4 regions of the Marinobacter sp. L-13 genome follow, and region 1 is predicted to be linked to each of the others. Evidence: predicted binding sites of a transcription regulator. Region 1 holds the regulator's gene; each other region holds the start of a gene.
The links. Region 1 encodes FliA, which starts transcription of late flagellar genes. Its sites were predicted from a motif close to CTAAAGTTTNNNNNNNNNNNGCCGNTAA; they were not measured.

Region 2: the regulator FliA is predicted to act here: its motif matches at 2,363-2,390, upstream of AC13DD_RS08255 (methyl-accepting chemotaxis protein).
Region 3: the regulator FliA is predicted to act here: its motif matches at 1,884-1,911, upstream of flgM (flagellar biosynthesis anti-sigma factor FlgM).
Region 4: the regulator FliA is predicted to act here: its motif matches at 2,899-2,926, upstream of AC13DD_RS02705 (flagellar protein MotY).

What each region holds. Positions count from the first base shown of each region.
Region 1 covers NZ_JBSXNQ010000055.1:46,130-51,144, forward strand. The annotation lists gene AC13DD_RS10835 (chemotaxis protein CheA) at 1-971, opposite strand, end outside; gene AC13DD_RS10840 (protein phosphatase CheZ) at 988-1,773, opposite strand; gene cheY (chemotaxis response regulator CheY) at 1,794-2,177, opposite strand; gene AC13DD_RS10850 (RNA polymerase sigma factor FliA) at 2,340-3,083, opposite strand; gene AC13DD_RS10855 (MinD/ParA family protein) at 3,115-3,927, opposite strand; gene flhF (flagellar biosynthesis GTPase FlhF) at 3,996-5,015, opposite strand, start outside.
Region 2 covers NZ_JBSXNQ010000050.1:49,356-54,370, forward strand. The annotation lists gene AC13DD_RS08235 (YchJ family protein) at 1-142, shown strand, start outside; gene AC13DD_RS08240 (rhodanese-like domain-containing protein) at 150-530, opposite strand; gene AC13DD_RS08245 (thiol-disulfide oxidoreductase DCC family protein) at 614-988, opposite strand; gene AC13DD_RS08250 (CHAD domain-containing protein) at 972-2,324, opposite strand; gene AC13DD_RS08255 (methyl-accepting chemotaxis protein) at 2,550-4,226, shown strand; gene AC13DD_RS08260 (response regulator) at 4,227-5,015, opposite strand, start outside.
Region 3 covers NZ_JBSXNQ010000065.1:120,870-125,884, reverse strand. The annotation lists gene AC13DD_RS18200 (peptidylprolyl isomerase) at 1-4, opposite strand, end outside; gene AC13DD_RS18195 (cyclic di-GMP-binding domain-containing protein, MshE-related) at 232-981, shown strand; gene AC13DD_RS18190 (flagella synthesis protein FlgN) at 1,020-1,490, opposite strand; gene flgM (flagellar biosynthesis anti-sigma factor FlgM) at 1,498-1,824, opposite strand; gene flgA (flagellar basal body P-ring formation chaperone FlgA) at 1,998-2,699, opposite strand; gene AC13DD_RS18175 (chemotaxis protein CheV) at 2,888-3,817, shown strand; gene AC13DD_RS18170 (CheR family methyltransferase) at 3,855-4,682, shown strand; gene AC13DD_RS18165 (MFS transporter) at 4,686-5,015, shown strand, end outside.
Region 4 covers NZ_JBSXNQ010000033.1:29,840-34,854, reverse strand. The annotation lists gene AC13DD_RS02720 (methyl-accepting chemotaxis protein) at 1-979, shown strand, start outside; gene rnt (ribonuclease T) at 1,053-1,709, opposite strand; gene pyrC (dihydroorotase) at 1,754-2,785, opposite strand; gene AC13DD_RS02705 (flagellar protein MotY) at 2,969-3,886, shown strand; gene AC13DD_RS02700 (histone deacetylase family protein) at 3,893-4,819, opposite strand.

The DNA.
Region 1 (5,015 bases):
GCAGGCATCGCCGGTGCGGCAGCGCCTTTGGCCTCCGGCTTCTCGGCCGGCTTCGACTTTTCGGGTTTTGACGCGTTTGCTTTCGCTGAAGCTGGTTCTTTTGAAGATGCAGGCTGTTTCGGCGCTGAGGGCTGTTTTGGAGCTGCAGGCTCTTTCGAGGCTGAAGGCTCTCCGCCCGCGGTCGGGCTTCCGCCCTTGCCGTGAAGATCGTCCAGCAGTTTCTCGAATTCGTCGTCGGTGATCAGGTCATCGCCGCCAGCAGATCCGGCCTTGGCAGCCGGCTTTTCTTCTTTACCAGAAGCCTCTTCCTCGCCAGCTGGCGCACCGGCAAACTGACCTTTTCCGTGCAGTTGGTCCAGTAGCGCTTCGAATTCGTCGTCGGTTATTTCGTCGTCTCCAGAACTTTCCTGGTCACCGCCGGCCGATCCGGCGCTCGAAGCCGAGGAAACCTCCGCTGATTTCTCGTCCTGCAGTGCGTCCAGAAGCTGTTCGAACTCGTCGTCGGTGATGTCGCCACCGTCTTCTGCCGGTTCGCTCTCTTCCTGCTCAGGTTGAGCGGCAGCGGTCGGTGCCCCCTCGCCTTCAGGCTGGGCCAGGGCATCCAGACGGGCAATCAGTTCGTCCGGCGCCGGTGTCAGCTCCTCATGATTGCGGACCTGCTCAAACATGGCATTGACGTAGTCGAGTGCTTCTAGAACCACGTCCATCAGTTCGGAATCCACCTTGCGCTTGTGATTACGCAAGATGTCGAAAACGTTTTCCGCGGAATGGCAGCAGTTCACCAGCGCTTCAAGCTGAAGGAAGCCGGCTCCGCCTTTCACGGTATGGAAACCACGGAAGATGGCGTTGAGCAGATCACTGTCGTCAGGATGTCGCTCAAGATCTACCAACTGCTCTGACAGCTTTTCGAGGATCTCGCCGGCTTCTACCAGGAAGTCCTGCAAAATCTCTTCATCAGCATCAAACGCCATGCGTTACCCTCATTATTCAGAAACCGAGACTGGACAACAGGTCGTCTACGTCGTCCTGCCCCGAAACTACATCTTCACGCTCATCGGCCTTGATCTGGGGCCCGACGCCCTTCTCTGCAGACTCTTCTTTTTCTTCAATCTGGTGCACCGTGCCCGTGAGCTGGTCCACATGACTGGCCATCACCACCAGGCTGAGCATCTGCTCCTCAACCTCTTTCACAAGGGCGGTGACCTTCTGGATGACCTGACCTGTCAGATCCTGATAATCCTGAGCCAGCAGGATTTCCGACAGGTTGCTGTACATGGTGTCGGCATCGGTTGCCATGCTGACAAAAAAGCGATCAATCCGGCCGTACAGCTCGCGAAACTCAGCCGGCTGCATTTCCCGGCGACGCAGGCGCTGCCACTCATCACGCAACGCGGCGGCCTCGTCTCTGAGGGCATTGGCCACCGGCATGGTTTCCTCAACCAGGTCCATGGTCCGGTTGGCTGCTTCACCGGTCATCTGCACAACGTATTCGAGACGATCAGAGGCATCTGTCATTTTTGACAGTGCTTCCTGCTGCTCGGCGTTACGGGGATCAATCTGGAAGTTCCGGATTGCTTCGTGCAGGCTCCGCGTCAGCCGCCCTACCTCACGGTACAGACTCTGATCCCTGACCTCGCTGAGTTCATTGATCAGGGTCATGGCTTTGGCATAATCACCCGCATCAACACTCTCGGCCAGTTCCGCTGCCTGCCGCTGGAGCTTTTCCGTCACCTCCGGTTCAAGGCCCCGATGGTTCTTTTTGCTATCGCTCATGAGAGCCATCCGACCTCTGGTTACTGGATTCTTTCAAAGATTTTCTCAATCTTTTCCTTGAGCACGGCAGCGGTGAACGGCTTGACCACATACCCGTTTACGCCTGCCTGGGCAGCGGCAACGATCTGGTCGCGCTTGGCCTCAGCAGTTACCATCAATACCGGCAGGGTTTTCAGATTCTCGTCCGCCCGAACGGCCTTGAGCAGGTCGAAGCCCGACATACCCGGCATGTTCCAGTCGGTCACCAGAAAATCGTATTTGCCGCTTTTGAGCATTGGCAGTGCCGTGTTGCCGTCATCAGCTTCATCGGTGTTGGTGAAGCCAAGATCACGCAGCAGGTTCTTGATGATCCGTCGCATTGTGGAGAAGTCGTCCACAATGAGGATTTTCATGTTTTTGTCCAATGGGACCTCCAGTTAGTAACACCCGGAATTCGTTTGACCTTTGCGTTCAAAGTCTAGCAGGCCGCTGTTTTAACCGCTTATTGTCGGACCTTTGCTTCGGTTGTAAAGCATCGGTTACCAAAAACTACAGACTACCTCGTTGGCGACACAGACTGAACGCGGTCAGTTGTCCGATTCCTGACGCCAATCCGAGAGCCGTCCCCGAAGGCGCAGGGCTGCCTGGCTGTGAATCTGGCTTACCCTGCTCTCACTGACGCCGAGCACCGCGCCAATCTCCTTGAGGTTCAGTTCTTCCTGGTAGTAAAGGCTCAACACCAGCTTTTCCCGCTCCGGCAGGTCTTCAATCGCCTCAGCGAGGCTCCGCCGGAAGGCATCGGAGGACAACCCATCAAGGGGATTATCCTGCGTCTCTGTCTGTTCTATCGGCAGCTCTCCGGATTCATTGAGCTCGTCGAGGCTAAAAAGTCGACCGCTGTTGGAATCGGAAAGGTAGGAGTGGTATTCGGGTAGCCCCATACCCAGCTCTTCGGCCACTTCCTGGTCGTGGGCTTCGCGGCCAAGTCTATCTTCAACGGCCTTGATGGCCTGGGAAATGCGACGGGCGTTGCGATGAACAGAACGTGGCACCCAGTCACCCTTGCGGATTTCGTCCACCATGGCGCCGCGAATACGGATACCGGCGTAAGTCTCGAAGGTAGCACCTTTGGTGGAACTGTAACGCTGGGCGGCCTCGAGCAGACCGATCATGCCGGCCTGCATCAGGTCTTCAAGCTGGACGGACGCCGGCAGGCGAGCCATCAGGTGAAGGGCAATTTTCTTGACCAGCGGCGCGTGCTGCTCAATAAGCTGAGCCGGCTTCTGCGCACTTGACTGGTTATAGATTCCGAGGTTTTTCGCCAATGTCATGTATCCGGTTTTTTGTTTGACTGGATCCGATTCAGACTTCGACGAGCCGCTCCACAAAAAATTCCAGATGCCCGCGGGGAGAGGACGGCAACGGCCAGCTATCTACCTTGTCCGCCAGCGCCTTGATGGCCAGTGAAGCTTTCGCCCTGGGATAGGCGTCCAGCACCGCACGCTGCCGCTGAACTGCTTTCTTCACGGCCTCATCGTAGGGGACTATTCCTACGTATTGTAGTGCCACATCGAGGAAGCGCTCGGTGACCCGGGTCAGTTTTTCAAACAGATGCCGGCCTTCCTGCTCATTCCGGACCTGATTGGCAAGAATACGGAAGCGGTTGGTTCCATAATCACGGTTCATCAGCTTGATCAGGGCATAGGCATCGGTGATCGAGGTCGGCTCGTCGCAGACAACCAGCAGCAGCTCCTGCGACGCTCTCAGAAAACTGACCACTGACTCGGAAATACCGGCGGCGGTATCAACGATCAGGACATCGATCTGATCACCCAGTTCGCTGAACGCATTAATCAGCCCGGCATGTTCCATGGGGCTGAGCTGGGTCATTCGTTGGGTACCGGAAGAGGCGGGGACAATCTTGATGCCACCGGGACCATTCACCAGAACGTCCTTCAGATCACAATCGCCCGCCAGAACATCCTGGAGGTTGCGATTGGCAGCGATGCCCAGCAAGACGTCGATATTGGCGAGCCCCAGATCGGCGTCGAGCAGCACCACTCTCCGGCCTTTCTGCGCCAGGGCAATTCCGAGGTTCACCGACACGTTACTCTTGCCGACACCACCCTTTCCGCCGGAAACTGCAATCACCTGTACCGGATGTGCTCTGCTCATACTGTTTTTGGTCTCTCGCCACGTTTCGCCGGCTTTGTCTCCGACGCCTGCTGTCAATCTGTCCGGTCTCAGGCGTGTTCTTTCAGGCCCTCTGCGACCGCTTGCTGTTGCTGGAGTGTTTTCAGCCGATCCACGGCCAACCGCACCAGCGGAACGGCTTCTGCGTGGTGCAGGTCTTCAGGAATCTTCTGGCCGTCTGTGTAATAGGCTACCGGCAGACCGGTTTCCATCACAAACCCGAGAGACTCGCCCAGCGTCAGGGCCTCGTCGATTTTGGTCATCACACAGCCCGCAAGATTTGCCATCTTATAGCAATGCCACACGGATTTCATGATGCGAGGCTGACTGGTTGCCGAGACCACCAGATGGGTTTTGATATTGTGATGGCTGCGAGCCAGTTCGGCCAGCTGTTCCTGATAGCCTTTGTCCGCACTGGTCAGTCCGGCGGTATCAATCAGCACCAGATGACGGTCTGACAGCTCGTCCAGAATATCGTCCAGACTGTGGCTCTCATCCACGACCCGAACCGGCACATTCAGGATCCGACCGAACACGAATAACTGCTCGTGCGCCGCCACCCGATAGCGATCCGTGGTAACCAGGGCCACGGAATCGGAACCATGCTTGAGCACGTAGCGAGCGGCGAGTTTTCCGATGGTGGTGGTTTTCCCGGACCCTGTCGGCCCCACCAACGCGTAGGCGCCGCCCTCATCCAGCCACTCCATGCGGGAGGTCCGGACCCCGGTACACAGCATTTTCAGGGACTGCTTCCAACCGTCTTCCAGACGCCCCGCCTTGTGACGACGGGAAATTGACCCCGCCAGATCACTGCCGAGGCCGAACTCCTGCAAGCGCTCGGCAAGCCTCTGCTGCACGGCGGTGGTCGCAGAAACCTCCGGCTCCGGTTGCGGCCGACGGCCCTGCATCATGTCTCTGAGCGAGCTGATCTCGGCCCGCATCTGCGCCAGCTCATCGGAATAGGCTTCCCTCGGCGCCTGTGGCAGAGGTTCAATATCACCAAAACCACCGCTCACCCCTTCCTGAATGGCAGCGAACGAACCGGCGTAGCTCGCGCCCTGCGATGCCCG
Region 2 (5,015 bases), on a different contig from region 1:
CGAAGAAAAATCCGATTTCGTTCAGGAGCAGGGCCGCTGGTATTACCTTCGGGGAGACACCAGCGAGGGCCAGTTGAAGCCCGGTCGGAACGACGCCTGCCCCTGTGGCAGTGGCCGGAAGTACAAGACCTGCTGCCTGTAGGTATCCATTACTCGAACGAGGGCAGTTCCGGCTTGGCGACCGGTTTGCCTGCTTCCTGCCAGGCATCGAATCCACCGGCGATGGACTGCACATGCATGTAGCCCATTTCCTTCAGGGCCTTGGCGCTCAGGGCGGCTCGCCCGGATGTTTTGCAGTAGCAGACAATGTTCATGTCGCGGCTCTCAAACGCCGGATCGTTGGTAAACTTGAACTCCAGCAAGCCGCGGGAAATGTTCACCGCGCCCGGTATATGGCCAGCCCGGTATTCATCCGCATCCCGCACATCCAGCAGAAGATCGGCATTCCTGATGGCATCGTCCGCCTGATCCAGGGGCACTTCCTGGATTTCTTTCCTGGCGGCTTCTACAAGGTCATGGGCAGTTTTCATAGCTGAGCTCCTCAAACTGATGGAATAAGGTTATGCCTCAGGATAAGGGTTCGACCGCCGAGCGTCACTCCGCATATGTACGATTAAGCCGCCTCGTTGTTACCGAAGGCGCAGGCGTACTTACGTTCAAAGCGCTTATCTGCCCATCTCCCGTAGATACGCGAGGCAATCTGGAAAATGCCGGGCCACAGCAGGGGCTTGAACAGAAAGCCATAGGGCGTGTGGGACCAGGCCCGAACGTTTGCAGGCAAGCCGATGACCCATTCCCCGGTCCAGGTCATCAGGTGCAGGCGTCGCAGCAGAGTTTCATGGCTCGGCAAATTGCCGCTGCCATCACGCTGTTCGTGGATGTCTGCGAAGATGAGATTGCCACGCTGCAGTTTGCGCAAGGTGCGAATCTCCTTGGCACATAGTGGGCATTGTCCGTCGTAAAACAGGGTGTCATAACGGGGCTCCATCAAGTCCTCCAAGGGTCAGAATCTGTTTCCGGGCGTCCACTTTGCGCTCTTCGAGGGTTTCCAGAATCCCGTCGAGGGCGGCGGGTAAGACCTCCGGGGCCGCCTTGCGGAACTGGTCAAGCAGTTCGATCTGAACATGTAGATCCTGGAAGCGGCCATACAGCTTTTGGCGTGCTTTCATCGTTTTCAGCTCGGACTTCCAGGTTTTCGAGTCCAGCTCCATCAGGTAACGGATTCGCTTGAGTTGCTTGCGAAGCCGATGAATATCCTCATCCGGGGAGGTATGCATCAGCTCAGCGGTCAATTTGTTGAACCCTTTTATACGGCTCTCCACCGCCTTTCGGATGTCTTTTGCCCTCAGAGTCTCCGCCAACTTCTGGAACTTTCGGGACTCAATGAGGTTCAGCCAGTGCTCCATGCTGTCGTGATAGCGCTTGCTCTGCAGGCGCTTGACCAGTTTTTTGTGGCGGTTGGCGGTTTCCTGTTCGAACCAGATCTGCAGGGCTGCCCGGATTTCCGAATTGTCGCCACACAATTCAGGCAAGTCCTGGAGAAAAACATGCAGATCGCGTAACGGTCCCGTCGCACGGGCATGACGTTTCAGGGTTTTAACCGCTTTTGCCAGCGTCTTGTCACCGGTCACTTCCTGCACCGATTCGGCAATGGCCCGGCTGCGCCGAATCGCAATCCGGTATTGGTGCAGGAATTCGTCGTCCAGGCCCAGGATAACACCACGCTCCAGTTGCCTTAGCCGATCATGTTGGTGGTGAAGGGCCTTGGGGATGTCCCTTGCCGGGTCGTCTCCCTCGGTTCTGGCTTTCTTTTTAAGTTTCCGTTCGAAGTGGGCATAGCTGTAATCCTGTGGCGTCATCAGAGCCACCAGCTTGCCCTTGCCCCGGTCTAGCTGGTGCCAATGTTTGATCGGGAGGCGGATGTGAATGAAGCTGGCGGTAGGTAGCTGTTCGGGAGGATGTTTCAGCAGCCACTGGGCCAGTTCCAGCAAGGCAGGATTGTGACCTACAAGCGTGATTCCGGAATCAGCGTCGCGATGTTCCAGCCAGGCGAGCAGACGCCGGTAGTCAAAGGTGTACAGCTCGGCAAGATGCTGGCAGCGCTCGCGAGCAGCCATCTCAGGCACTGCCCCCTCAAGTGTGGCGATGGCGCGGGTGGCATCACTGGTGAAGATCTCGCCCTGGAACGCGCCCGCTGCTTCCAGAGCCTTGCCCAGAGGTACCAGTTGACTCTCGCCCCGGGCGTTCAGTGGCCGCTCCCGGTCACAGAGCGTTTCATCGGCCCAGCTGGATTTGGCATGGCGTACCAGAAACAGGTGCTTCATTGGCCTACCTTCGTAGTGGTCCTTTAGTCTGACGCTTGCTCAAGACATTTACGTTACTGCCGTTACTCTACTTGTCTGAAAACATTGGCGGAAGGTCCGTTTATCCGTAGCGCTGAACACGCGCAGAGAGAGTCAGTGAAATCTCTTTTAACAAACTGGAACAGATCACCTGAGTTGGTCTGTGGATAATCCGCATCAATAGCAAGTTCCCGGGAGTTTGAAAGCATGAATGTTCTGAGCCGGTTAAAAATCCGAAGCCGCTTACTTATCGCCGTACTGATGCCTGTACTGATAACGGCGGCAACCCTCGCTTGGATCACCGCCAATCAGATTCAGGCGAACGGAGAAGCCGAACTCAAACGCCTGGAGACCAGTCTTCTCGAGGCACGCAAGACCGGGCTGCAGAACCTGATTGATGCTGCTGAGGCAGTGGTGTTGGAGGCCAAGAACGACCCCTCAATGACAGAAGCAGAGGCGAAGGAGGCGGCTGCCGCGCGTCTGCGTTCTATCCGTTTTGACGAAACCAATTATGTATTCGCCTACACCCGGGATGTTTTCAACCTGGCGTATGCTCCAGATCCTTCGAAAGAAGGCCCCACGTCAAACCCGGTTGTCAGGAAACTGGTTGGCAATCTTTTCGACGCGGCCCGCGGTGAGGGCTTCTATGGCTATGACTGGATGAACCCGGCCTCTGGCAATGAAGAACCCAAGATGTCCTACTCCACGATCATCCCGGACTGGGACTGGATGATCGGGGCCGGCGTCTACATTACCGACATTGATCGCCAGGTAGCAGCAGCTCGCGAAGAAATTGAAGCCGGTATGGCCGAAACCCTGGGCTTTATCCTGCTGGTGACAGTGCTGGTGGTCGTGATTGCCCTGGTAATCGGCATCTTCGTGGGTCGTAGCGTGACCCGGCCACTGAAGAGCGTCAGCAACATGATGCAGGAAATCGCCGACGGTGAGGGTGACCTGCGCCAGCGACTGCCAGACGAGGGCAATGACGAACTGGCCGAGCTGGGCCGGCGTTTTAACGCCTTCGTGGTCAAGATCCAGGACACCATGCGTGAGGTGGGCGCGACAACAGACCAGGTGGCTTCTGCAGCGGAAGAACTGAGCCGGGTTGCAAACGAGACCCGGGCTTCGGTTCAGGAGCAGGGGTCCGAGACGGATCAGATTGCCTCAGCCATCAACGAAATGGCCGCCACCATCCAGCAGATTTCCGGTAATGCCAATGAAGTTGAAAGTTCGGCCTCAGACGCCGATCGCATGGCCCGGGAAGGTGGCGAAACCATCAGCAGTGCTCAGGGCGCCGTGAACAAACTGTCCGAAGAAATCGAAGATACCGCCCGAAGCATCAATGCCCTGGCGGAAAAGTCCGATGAGATCCAGCAGGTGCTGGATGTCATTCATGCTGTGACTGAGCAGACCAATCTGCTGGCCCTTAATGCCGCCATCGAGGCTGCACGGGCTGGTGAGCATGGGCGTGGTTTCTCAGTGGTTGCGGATGAGGTTCGTCAGCTGGCGAAACGCAGCGCCGAGTCTGCTGATCAGATTCGCACCATGATTGACGGCTTTGTTACCGAATCCAAGGCATCGGTTGAGCGGATGAACAAATCACGCAACCGCTCGACGGAAACCGTCGAAAGAATCAATCATGCAACCAGCGCGTTGCGAACCATCGAGACATCGGTCGGCAAGATTCATGATCAGGTGACTCAGATCGCCACAGCCTCAGAGCAGCAGAGCCAGGTCGCCGAAGAGATTAACCAGAACGTGGTCCGTATTGTCGATGCTGCCCAACGCAGTGATACCGGCGTAAACCAGACCAACGAAGCCAGCCACGAACTGGCGCGCCTGGGGGAGAGCCTTCGGGAGCTAGTTGGTCAGTTCAAGGTCTGATCAGCGGCTGTCGGTCGCATTGATGAGCTCGCGCAACCTTCGGGAGCGTTTGGCACGGGCGCGGACCGTGGCGGTCAGGTAGTCGGTGTCGAACGGCTTCAGGACGTAGTCGTCGCCTCCGAGGGCAACACTCAAGGTTTTCTCATCCTGATGAGACTGTGACGTCAGGAAGACGATGGGAGTGGCATCGAATTCACGGTCCTCCCTGAGGATGGCAGCGAGTTCCGTCCCGGAGACGTTGGGCATCACAATATCCAGAATGATGACATCTGGCCTGATCGCCCGCGCAACTGTCAATGCCTGCAGAGGTTCCTCGCAGGCATGTACCTCAAGCCCAACATATTCCAGCTGTATTTTTGCGGCCTGCAGGGCGGTTTGATCGTCATCTACCAGCAGAACGCGGTAGGTTGTCGTGTGCTTGCGCTCGGCGAATTCATGGGCGAGGTCCATAAGGCGGTCTTTGGTGACCGGTTTGACCAGATAGCGCGAGGCACCCGCCCGGAGCGCTGCAAGCCTGGCGGGCATTTCGTCATGGATGGAAAGAAAGATAACCGCCGGCATTCTCCCCAGCCGGTTGCGAAGCTGTCGAATGATGTCCGGCCCCGCGCTCATGTCCTCGCCAAAGGCGACGTCCATAATAATCATGTCTGGCCGGGCAAGCGTTTCAAATATATCCAGATAAACCGACGAAGACAGGAAAACTTCCGCATCAAATCCGGCCTCAATAAGCCAGGTAAGCATTTCCTGAGCCACCAACTCGTCATCGTCCACAATGTGGATTTTCCGAGA
Region 3 (5,015 bases), on a different contig from region 1:
CCATGTTTGTCATTTGCAGCCGTTCTCCGTGTTATTAGCAGGTGTGTTTCCTGCGACAATTCGGCGAATTCTGTTATCAGGTGCCAGATCTTACCAGATGGTGATGGTAAAACGGGCACTGCATCCACGCACATTGTTGTGTGATCGGCTAACCTTCCCGATATCGGAAGTCATGGATCACACTGGCCGGGCCGGGTTGTACGGTTTTCACTGTTTAAAAGGAGACACTGGGTGAGAATCCGTCAGGGATTTGAAGAGAAATCACGCCTCGGGCGATTGCTTATCAATCGTGGGTATCTGTCTGAGGGGCAGGTTAACGAAGGCCTCAGGCTTCAGCGCGAATCGGGACAGCGCCTGGGTGAGGTATTTATCCAGGCGGGCTGGATCAGCGAGAAGGAGCTGCACCGTGTCCTCAAGCACCAGTCCCGCTATCGCAACGCTGCCGCCCTGGTAACAGCGGTCACGCTGCCATTCCAGCCCCTGGTAACCTTTGCGGCCAGCAATTCGGCCGAGGCGTCACAGGCAATACTGGAAGCCGGCGAACTTTATGACAGAGGCAATCTTGCCCCCATGAGCGAAGCCGAGCTGGCGGCGATTTCCGGTCAGGGCGATCCGACCTTGCTGCAGCGCATTGGTATTGTCAGCAAGATGGCGGAGAACCCCGCAGGAAATGGGGAGCAGGGCTCCGAGGCATCCGCAGATGTTATTGAAGGTCTCAAGCTTTCCGCCAATATCTTCGTGCCGGTTCTGAACTTCCTGGATTCAGATCTCAGCATTTCCGGTGTGCATTATCGTGAAGGGGAGCCACGTTATCGGGTAAGAGAAGATGGCGCCCTGATGCTGGCGTTCCCTGAGCGCATCGAGGAAATTCGGATGGACAATATACGGGTTACGGGAGGCCAGGGAGCTTCAATGGGCAACGTGAGCATTCACGACATCCGGTTTCATCCCGACTCCCAGATGACCATCTACACCCGATGAAGTGGAAAGCATGGCTCGGCAGAGCCATGCGTCCGGGCTCAGGCGCTGGCGAGCACCGTGCTGCTTGATACCGTGGTCTGCTGACCCTGTGCACCGTACAGCTTTTGCTGGCCGGTGGCGCCGCGGAAAATATCTGTGAGCCTCGACAAACGCTTTTGCAAGTGGCTGATTACGCGACCGTTGGTCTGGTTCAGCGTCTGACAGGTTCGCAGCTTCTGGTCCGCTTCCTGCCAGAGTTCGAAGAGATCCGAGAATCCGGCGCTGCGAATAAAGCGGGAAGGCTCGCCACTTTCGGGGCGATATCCCATTTGTACGAGCGTTCGGATTTTCTGTTTGGCGCGTTCGCGGACTGCACCGAGGAGATCGTTCTTCTCTCTGGTCAGGGCGTCCAGCTGGCGGAGGTCGGAATTCGCAAGGCAGGTCTTTTCCTTGCCGAGAACGTCAGCCAGTGTTTCAAGCTGGCTGATATCCTGGGAAAGAAGGGTCTTCAAATCATCAATTGCGGCCATGGTCTACTCACCCGAAAATGCTTTCATCCATCTCAAGCATTTTCTGGGCCAGCTTCTCGGCGTCAATCTTGTACGTGCCATTTTCGAGGGCGGAACGGATCTGCTCGATGCGGTCGTCATCCATTTCCGGATAATCGCCCAGCTTTTGTTCGAGCTGCTTCAGATTCTTTGCCTGATTGCTCAGGCTGACGTTCTCACCACGGGCCCCCTGGGCCTGTGTCTTCGCCTGTTCGTTGGATGCCGGCTGGGTATTCTGTGCGCCGGAGCTTTTGTCGGCCGTGGTTCTCTGGGTGTTGACCTGGCCGGGGCCAATTCCATTTAAGTCAACTGACATATCTGTACCTGCTTGCCTGTCGCGCCACGAATGCGGCGCTTACTCGAGTTTATGTCTTCTTAACGGCGGCGCCGCGAAAACCTTTAGTACTTTTAGCACTTTTTTTCATCTGCTTTTACGACCGGTTTTGCGGCATTCACTTGCCGCTCCGGCAAGCCTCTGCCGCACGCGGCTCACATCGGAATCTCCACGTGGCCCGGCGCGACAACGCTGGCTCTTATCGTGCGCGATGAGCGCAGATTCTCAACCAGAACCTGTTCGCCAACGCTGGCGCTTGCCAGGGCTTTGCCCCGGGAACGTACTGAAAATCCGCCGGTTTTGGCGGTGATGATAACATGATCGCCTCGTTCGACCGCATTCGGGGCCGAAAGCATGTCTGGTGTAACGAGCGATCCGGCATTCACTGCGCGCCGCACTTCCATGCCAATCGCCTGCTTCGAGTCGGTAATCACGCCACGTCTGGATGAATTGATTTCAACAGACTGCTTCGCAAGCAGCCCTTCGGTTATTCGCTCTCCACGTGTGAGTGGCCTCGCTGCCACCAGGGCTGGCCCATGGATAGAAACTGAAGCGGTAACAAACATTCGCCATGGGCGGGTTCCTTCGCAGGCTACCTGCAACGACGGGCTGGTGCTTTTCCATGGATCCCCGCTGAACTCTACACTCAAAGGCTTTTCGCACTCGGCGAGAGCGAGGCGGCTGTCGATGGAACCGGGTTCGAAGGAAACGGTGTAGCCATGCTCGGCCTGTTCAGACGCAAAGCTGTCCAGAAACGCCAGGGTTGCTTTCTGAATCTGTTCAGCTGTCGTTCCAGCAAGGAGCGGCGTGCTCAGGCCAGACATTAGCAGTAGTAGGGCGAAATTCGTGATGCGCATACGTATCAGTTTGTCCTATGCTGTCAACAACAGGGCAGAAAAGCCCGAATCAGGCTAAGGATTCGGTAAAAGTGGCCGTTAAATGGGCTGACCCACCCCTGATATGACGGGTTTCCGTCGATCAGGCTATTATTCAGTGAACAGCAAGATATATGCCGTTGTAATTCCGGCAAGCCAGGAGAATCGAAATGGCAGGGGTTTTGGACAGTGTCAACCAGCGCACTCAGATGGTCGGAAAGAACCGCCTAGAGCTGCTTCTTTTCCGTCTCAGGGGGCGTCAGATCTACGGGATCAACGTGTTCAAGGTGAAAGAGGTTCTGCAGTGTCCGAAGCTGTTCTCCCTGCCCAACAGCCGGCCGGTTGTTCGAGGCGTAGCCCATAGCCGGGGTGAGACTATCCCCATTATCGATCTGAGCATGGCAATCGGTCTGCCCGGTATCCCGCAAGAAGAGCTCTCCACCAGCTTCGTCATCATCACTGAATACAATCGCAAAACGCAGGGTTTCCTGGTGAGCGGTGTCGAGCGAATCATGAACATGAACTGGGAAGAAATCCTGCCTCCACCCAAAGGGGCCGGCAAGGATGTCTATCTTACCGCTGTCACGAAAATTGATGATAAGCTTATCGAAATCATTGATGTAGAGAAGATTCTTTCAGAAGTTTCTCCGCTTGGGGAGGACGTAACCGAAGCCGTTCTGAGTAAGAGCGCGGATAGGGTACCGGGGCATCTGCCCGTGCTGGTGGTCGATGATTCATCCGTGGCCCGGCGCCAGATACAGCGGTGTCTCACCGCAATTGGCATGGAAGTGGTGCTGAAAAACGACGGCAAGCAGGCTATTGAACATCTGAAGGAAATCACTGCGGATGGTTCCCGGGCCAAGGATCACTTCTCCCTGATCATCTCGGACGTGGAGATGCCTGAAATGGATGGCTACACCCTCGTCACCAAGGTGAAAGAGGACCCGGCGCTTTCGGATATGTTTGTTATGCTTCACACCTCACTCAGCGGTGTGTTCAACCAGGCCATGGTAAAGAAGGTCGGGGCCGACGACTTTATGGCAAAGTTCAGTCCGGACGAGCTGGCAGAGCGGGTGATGGAAATCATCGACCAGGGTTGATGGAGCCGCTCAAAGATTCACTCAGAACAGAGACCCAATGAAAGCGGAAATAACGCCACAGGAATATGAAGCCTTCAAATCGTTCCTGCAGGATGCCTGTGGGATTTTACTGGGCGATAATAAACAGTACCTGGTCAAAAGCCGGTTGCGCAGGATTCTTGAAGAGAACAGCCTGAATACCCTGGGTGAACTGCTCGAGCGCCTTAAGCGCCCCGGGCGGGGCGGTCTGAAAGAGACTGTCATCGATGCGATGACAACCAATGAAACCCTGTGGTTCCGTGACAATCACCCTTTCCGGATTCTTCAGGAGAAACTGCTTCCCGAATTCGCAGAGCGCAACTCGATGCAGCCTTTGCGTATCTGGTCTGCGGCCTGCTCAACCGGCCAGGAGCCGTATTCGATTGCCATGATCGTCGAGGAGTTTCGGCGGTCGAGGCCCGGGAAGCTCCGGGATGTAAAGATCACCGCGACGGATATCTCCAAAAGCGTTCTTGATGTGGCTCGCAAGGGCGAGTATGAAATGCTTGCCATTGGTCGGGGGCTCTCGCCAGAGCGCCAGAAGCAGTTTTTCACGCCGTCCCTGAACGGTGGCTGGCAGATCAAACCCCAGATCAAGAGCATGGTGGAGTTCAAGGAGTTGAACCTGCTTGAGCGTTATATGCTGGGCAAGTTCGATATTGTGATGTGCCGGAACGTTCTGATCTATTTTTCGGCGGACCTGAAAAAAGACATTCTCACCCGGATGCACGCCACCCTGAACCCGGGCGGCTACCTGGTTCTTGGTGCCTCGGAATCGCTCAACGGCTTGCCCCATCTCTACGAGATGGTGCAGTGCCACCCCGGAATCATCTACAGGAAAAAATAATCCATGCCCCTCAATGTCTGGGTCCTGGTTGCCGCTCAGGCGCTGGCCATGTGCACAGCGCCTTTTATCGTTTTTATAGGCAGCATTCAGGGCAGAATGCTTGCCCCGGCGCCCGAGTACGCAACACTTCCCGTCGGGCTGGTGGTCGTAGGCACCGTTCTGGCTATCAAACCGGCAACCTGGTTAATGGAGCGCATTGGGCGCAAACGCGTGATGCTGCTGGGTGCCATCATGGGCATTGTTGCAGGTCTTATTGGAGGACTTGCGTCCTGGACTGGTCTGTTTTCCCTTCTTTGTCTTGCGGCCGTGGTCGGTGGTACGGGGCTTGCGGTG
Region 4 (5,015 bases), on a different contig from region 1:
CAAAGACCCGTCCGAATTGCAGGCACTGGCGGAACAGGTGGCTGCAGGTAACCTGGTCATTGATTCGTCCGACAGTGACAAGGCCACGGGCGTATACGGCTCCATGCTCAAGATGGTGTCAGACCTGAAAGAAGTGATCTTCAAGGTTGAAGAAGCGTCCCAGCGCCAGGCCAGTGCATCTGAACAGTTGTCCGGTACCACCTCGCAGACTCTGGACAGTGTGAATCAGCAGGCAGAGCAGACTGAGCAGGTGGCCTCGGCCATTGAAGAAATGTCCTCTGCCATCAGCGAGGTGTCCCAGAATACCTCGGAATCGGCAGCCGCCGCCCGGCGCACTGATGAGGCGGTCAGCCGCAGCGCCACCGAGGTGGAATCCTCCGCTGAGGACACCCGTGCTATGGCCAGGGAACTGGAGGAAGCAGAAGCCGGCATAGAGGACTTGCGAAAGAATATGGAATCCATCACCCGGGTTCTGGATTCGATAAAGTCCATCGCCGACCAGACTAACTTGCTGGCTCTGAATGCCGCTATTGAAGCGGCCCGGGCCGGTGAACAGGGCAGGGGCTTCGCGGTGGTCGCGGATGAGGTGCGCAGCCTGGCCCAGAACAGCCAGAAGGCGACCGAGGAGATCAGTAGTTCCATCGAAACTCTGGTTAATTCTTCGGAGCGTGCTTCAAAGGTCGTTACCCGTTGCAGCACCCAGGCCAGAGGCATTTCTGAGCGGGCAGGAACCGTAGTGTTGCAGCTTCGCGAGGCAGTGGAAGAGGTTGCCCGGATGTCCGGTATGGCGGAGCAGATTGCTACGGCTTCCGAAGAGCAATCAGCCACGGCCGAAGAAGTAACGCGCAACGTATCCACAATTGCTGAAAAGTCCTTGGAGACCAAACAGGCCATGGTCCAGATCTCCGAAGCCAGTGGTGACTTGGCGGAGTTGTCTCATCAGCTCAAGGATTCTCTGTCCCGCTTTAAAGTCAGCTGAGTACGAGGCGTGCCTTCAACACTTAGGCCTGGCACACAGAAAAAAACCCGCTGCGGCGGGTTTTTTAGGGCGGTTATTCGGTCTCTTCGGGGATCACCGGAGGCGGAAAGCCGCCCAGTTCTTTCCAGCGATTCACAATGCCACAGAACAGGTCTGCGGTTTTTTCCGCGTCATAGGCGGCGGAATGGGCTTCCTTGTTGCTGAACGGAATGCCCGCGAGTTTGCAGGCCTGGGCCAGAACCGTGTGGCCATAGGCCAGGCCGGCCAGCGTGGCGGTATCGAAGGTTGAGAAAGGATGGAACGGGTTACGACGGATGTCGGCCCGCAGCGCGGCTGCAAAGATGAAGTTATGGTCAAAGGTGGCATTGTGGCCCACCAGGACGGCTCGCTTGCAATCGTGGTTCTTCACCGCCTTGCGAATGGGGCTGAAGATCTCGCTGAGTCCTTCCCGCTCGGGTACCGCTTCTCGCTCCGGATTCCACGGATCAATACCCGTGAAATCAAGCGCGGACTGCTCCAGATTCGCGCCTTCGAAAGGATCGATCTGCTGAACGTGGGTTTCAGCGCGCCGCACCCAGCCATCGTCGTCCATGGTCAGTATCACTGCCGCCACTTCCAGCAGGGCGTCCCGCTCGGGATTGAAGCCAGCGGTTTCCACGTCGACTACAACAGGCAGAAACCCGCGAAAGCGGCGGGACATGGGATGCGGTGGTTTGTTTTCGTCAGTCACTCAAGCTCCGGTCTTGGCCGTGTGTGAGAAGGAATAAGTCAGGTTTACGCCAGTTTCCAGTGAACGGTTTCACCAGCCTTGAGGGGCACGATGGTTCCGTCAGCCAGCGGCAGCTCTGCCGGCATGGTCCAGGGGTCACGAATCAGGGTGATGGTATCGGTATTCCGCGGTAGGCCATAGAAATCCGGCCCGTTGAAACTGGCGAATGCTTCAAGTTTATCCAGGATGCCAAGCTCTTCGAAAATGTCCGCATACAGGCCGATTGCGCCGTAAGCCGAGTAACAGCCAGCGCAACCGCAGGCTGCCTCTTTGCGATCCTTCGAATGAGGGGCGGAATCCGTGCCCAGGAAAAAGCGTTTGTCGCCGCTGGCCACCGCGTCCCTGAGCGCCTGTTGATGGCGGTTACGCTTTAGGATTGGCAGGCAATAGAGATGCGGTCGAATGCCGCCTACCAGCATGTGGTTGCGGTTATACATCAGGTGCTGGGGCGTCAGAGTCGCACCGAGGTTGTCACCGGTGTGCTGCCGGACAAACTCTGCGGAATCGGCCGTGGTGATATGTTCCAGTACAACCTTCAGGTTCGGGAAAGCCTCGAGAGTGGGTGCCAGGACACGCTCCAGAAATACCTTTTCCCGGTCAAAAATGTCGATATCGGCATCGGTTACCTCGCCGTGTACCAGCAGCAGCATGCCACAATTGGCCATGGCTTCCAGAACCGGGTAGATGTTGCGGATATCCTTCACGCCGGAGTCGGAATTGGTCGTTGCTCCGGCCGGGTAAAGCTTGGCAGCCACAACGCCGGCAGCCCTGGCATCCCGGATGGTCTGCGCCGTCATGCTCTCGGTCAGATACAGCGTCATCAAAGGCTCGAACTCGGTGCCATTGGCAGCCGCCAGAATCCGCTCCCGGTAGGCTGTGGCATCGGCTGCGGTGGTGACTGGCGGTACCAGGTTGGGCATGATGATGGCGCGACCGAAGCAGGCGGCCGTAGCCGGTACCACGTCGTTGAGAATGTCGCCGTCCCGTACGTGAAGGTGCCAGTCGTCGGGGCGTGTGAGCGTGAGCTTGTCTGTCATGGCGTTTGTCCGAAATACCTTTGGCGGGGCGAGCTTGTGCCCGGTTCTCTGGGAGCCGAAAAAATTTGGCGAATTATACCAGAAGGCGCGGGTGATTGTTTTCCGGTTGGTGGCTAAAGAACTTCCGGCTCAGGCCGTTAAACAGTCTGACTCTGCTAACTCCGGACACTGATGGCTAGCTCTATGGGATTTCGCCCCGGACAACTCCTGAATACTCTGCTGGTTGCCACGTTGCCCGTGGTGCTTCTGCCGGCAACCGCGCAGGCTGCCAGCTATGGCGCCGGAATCGAGAACAGCCAGTGGTATCTCGCCGAGTCGGTATTTGAATGCCGGCTGGTGCACGAAGTTCCCGGCTACGGTCGGGCTGTGTTCAATCATCGCGCCGGTGAAAGTCTCAGCTTTTTCCTGGAGTCTGATTCCGCATTGATGCGACCAGGGCGCGGCAGCCTTGTGGTCGAGGCACCGGCCTGGCGTCCGGGTGTGGCGCCGAAGCCCCTGGGAACGGTCAATGTCTCGGATGATCGCCGTCAGGTCTCGCTGGATACCCGTCAGGCGTTCGTGGTCGCCCATGGACTTCTGGACGGGATGCGCCCGACGGTAACCAGGGAATCGTGGTTTGATGGCCGCCCGGTGCGGGTTCAGGTCTCCAACATCAACTTCGCCGGCGAGTACCAGCGTTATCAGCGCTGTACGTCCAATCTTCTGCCGGTAAACTTTGATCAGATCCAGCGCTCGAGGGTGCCCTTTGCCAGCGGCAGCACGCAATTGTCCGATGCCGACAGGCAACTACTGGATAACATCGTGGCCTATGTGAATGCAGATTCCACGGTCGAGCGGATTTTCGTGGATGGCCATAGTGACAGTATTGGAAGCCGGATCGACAACCGTGCGCTTTCCGAAGATCGCGCCAATGTAGTAGCCGACTACCTCAAGGCGAGCGGTATTGATGAAAACATGATTACCGTTCGGGCTCACGGCGACCAGTACCCGGTATCCAACCGGCCCGCCGATAACCGCCGCACCAATATCCGCCTGCAACGGGCCGGTGACCGCCCGGAACTGCAACAGGCCAACGGCTATGGCGGCGAACCCAGGGGCTGATTGGCGTCAGTAAACCGAATCCAGAACTTCCAGGTGGGCATTGACGCTTTCCGCCAGGGCCCGCAGGTGGTAACCGCCTTCCAGGGTTGAAATGATCCGGTCATTGCTGTGCTCACTGGCGACACTCACAATCATTTCTGTTAGCCAGCGATAATCTTCCGTATCCAGATTCAGTTCTGCCATCGGATCCAGCCGGTGGGCATCAAAACCCGCCGAAATCAGGATCAACTGCGGTTTGAATTCATTCAGGCGCTTCAGCCATCCCGCCTCCACCTGCTTCCGGTACTCTTCAGACGAACAGTTTGCCTCAATCGGAATATTCACGATGTTGTCGGCCTGCCGGTGCACGTGGGAGTGCGGATAGAAGGGATGCTGGAAGCTTGAGCACATCAGGATACGCTCGTCGCCACTGACAATGTCTACGGTGCCATTGCCCTGGTGCACGTCGAAATCGATGATCGCGACCCGCTCCAAATGATGAAAGGTGAGGGCGCGCACGGCGGCCAGGGCAACGTTGTTGTAAAAACAGAACCCCATGGATTTCGCCCGCTCGGCATGGTGCCCGGGCGGCCGGGCACACACAAACGCGTTAGTAACCTGGCTGCTCATGACCATATCCACGGCCTGGATATTGGCACCAGCTGCCAGACGAGCGGCTCGAAGGGTGTCGGGCATCATGGCCGTGTCCGGGTCGGTAAACACGCGGCCGCGGGTCGGTTGCATCAGGTCCAGTTGATGGAGATATTTTTCCGGATGCACCATCAGAAGCTGATCACGGGTGATTTCTTCCGGCCGCACCCAGTCCAGCTTCTGGTCCAGGCCAGTATCAGCAAGGTAGCTGATGATGGCCGCCAGCCGCTCAGGGCTTTCCGGATGCTCCGGCCCCATGTTGTGTTTCATGAAGTCATCGTGGGAAAAGAATGCCGTGGTCATACGTCTCGGACTGCCTTCAATATGCTTATATTTTCTTCAAGCTTATCAGGGAAAACTGCACGATGCCGTGTTTCTTTGGTCTTATAGGGGCGATAGTCATTTCACATCGCGGGATCAAGGCCTAAGATAAGAGTTACACTCATAAGTAACCTGTTTTATTACGTTTATTTCCTTAACGGCCTGCCGGCCACTCACA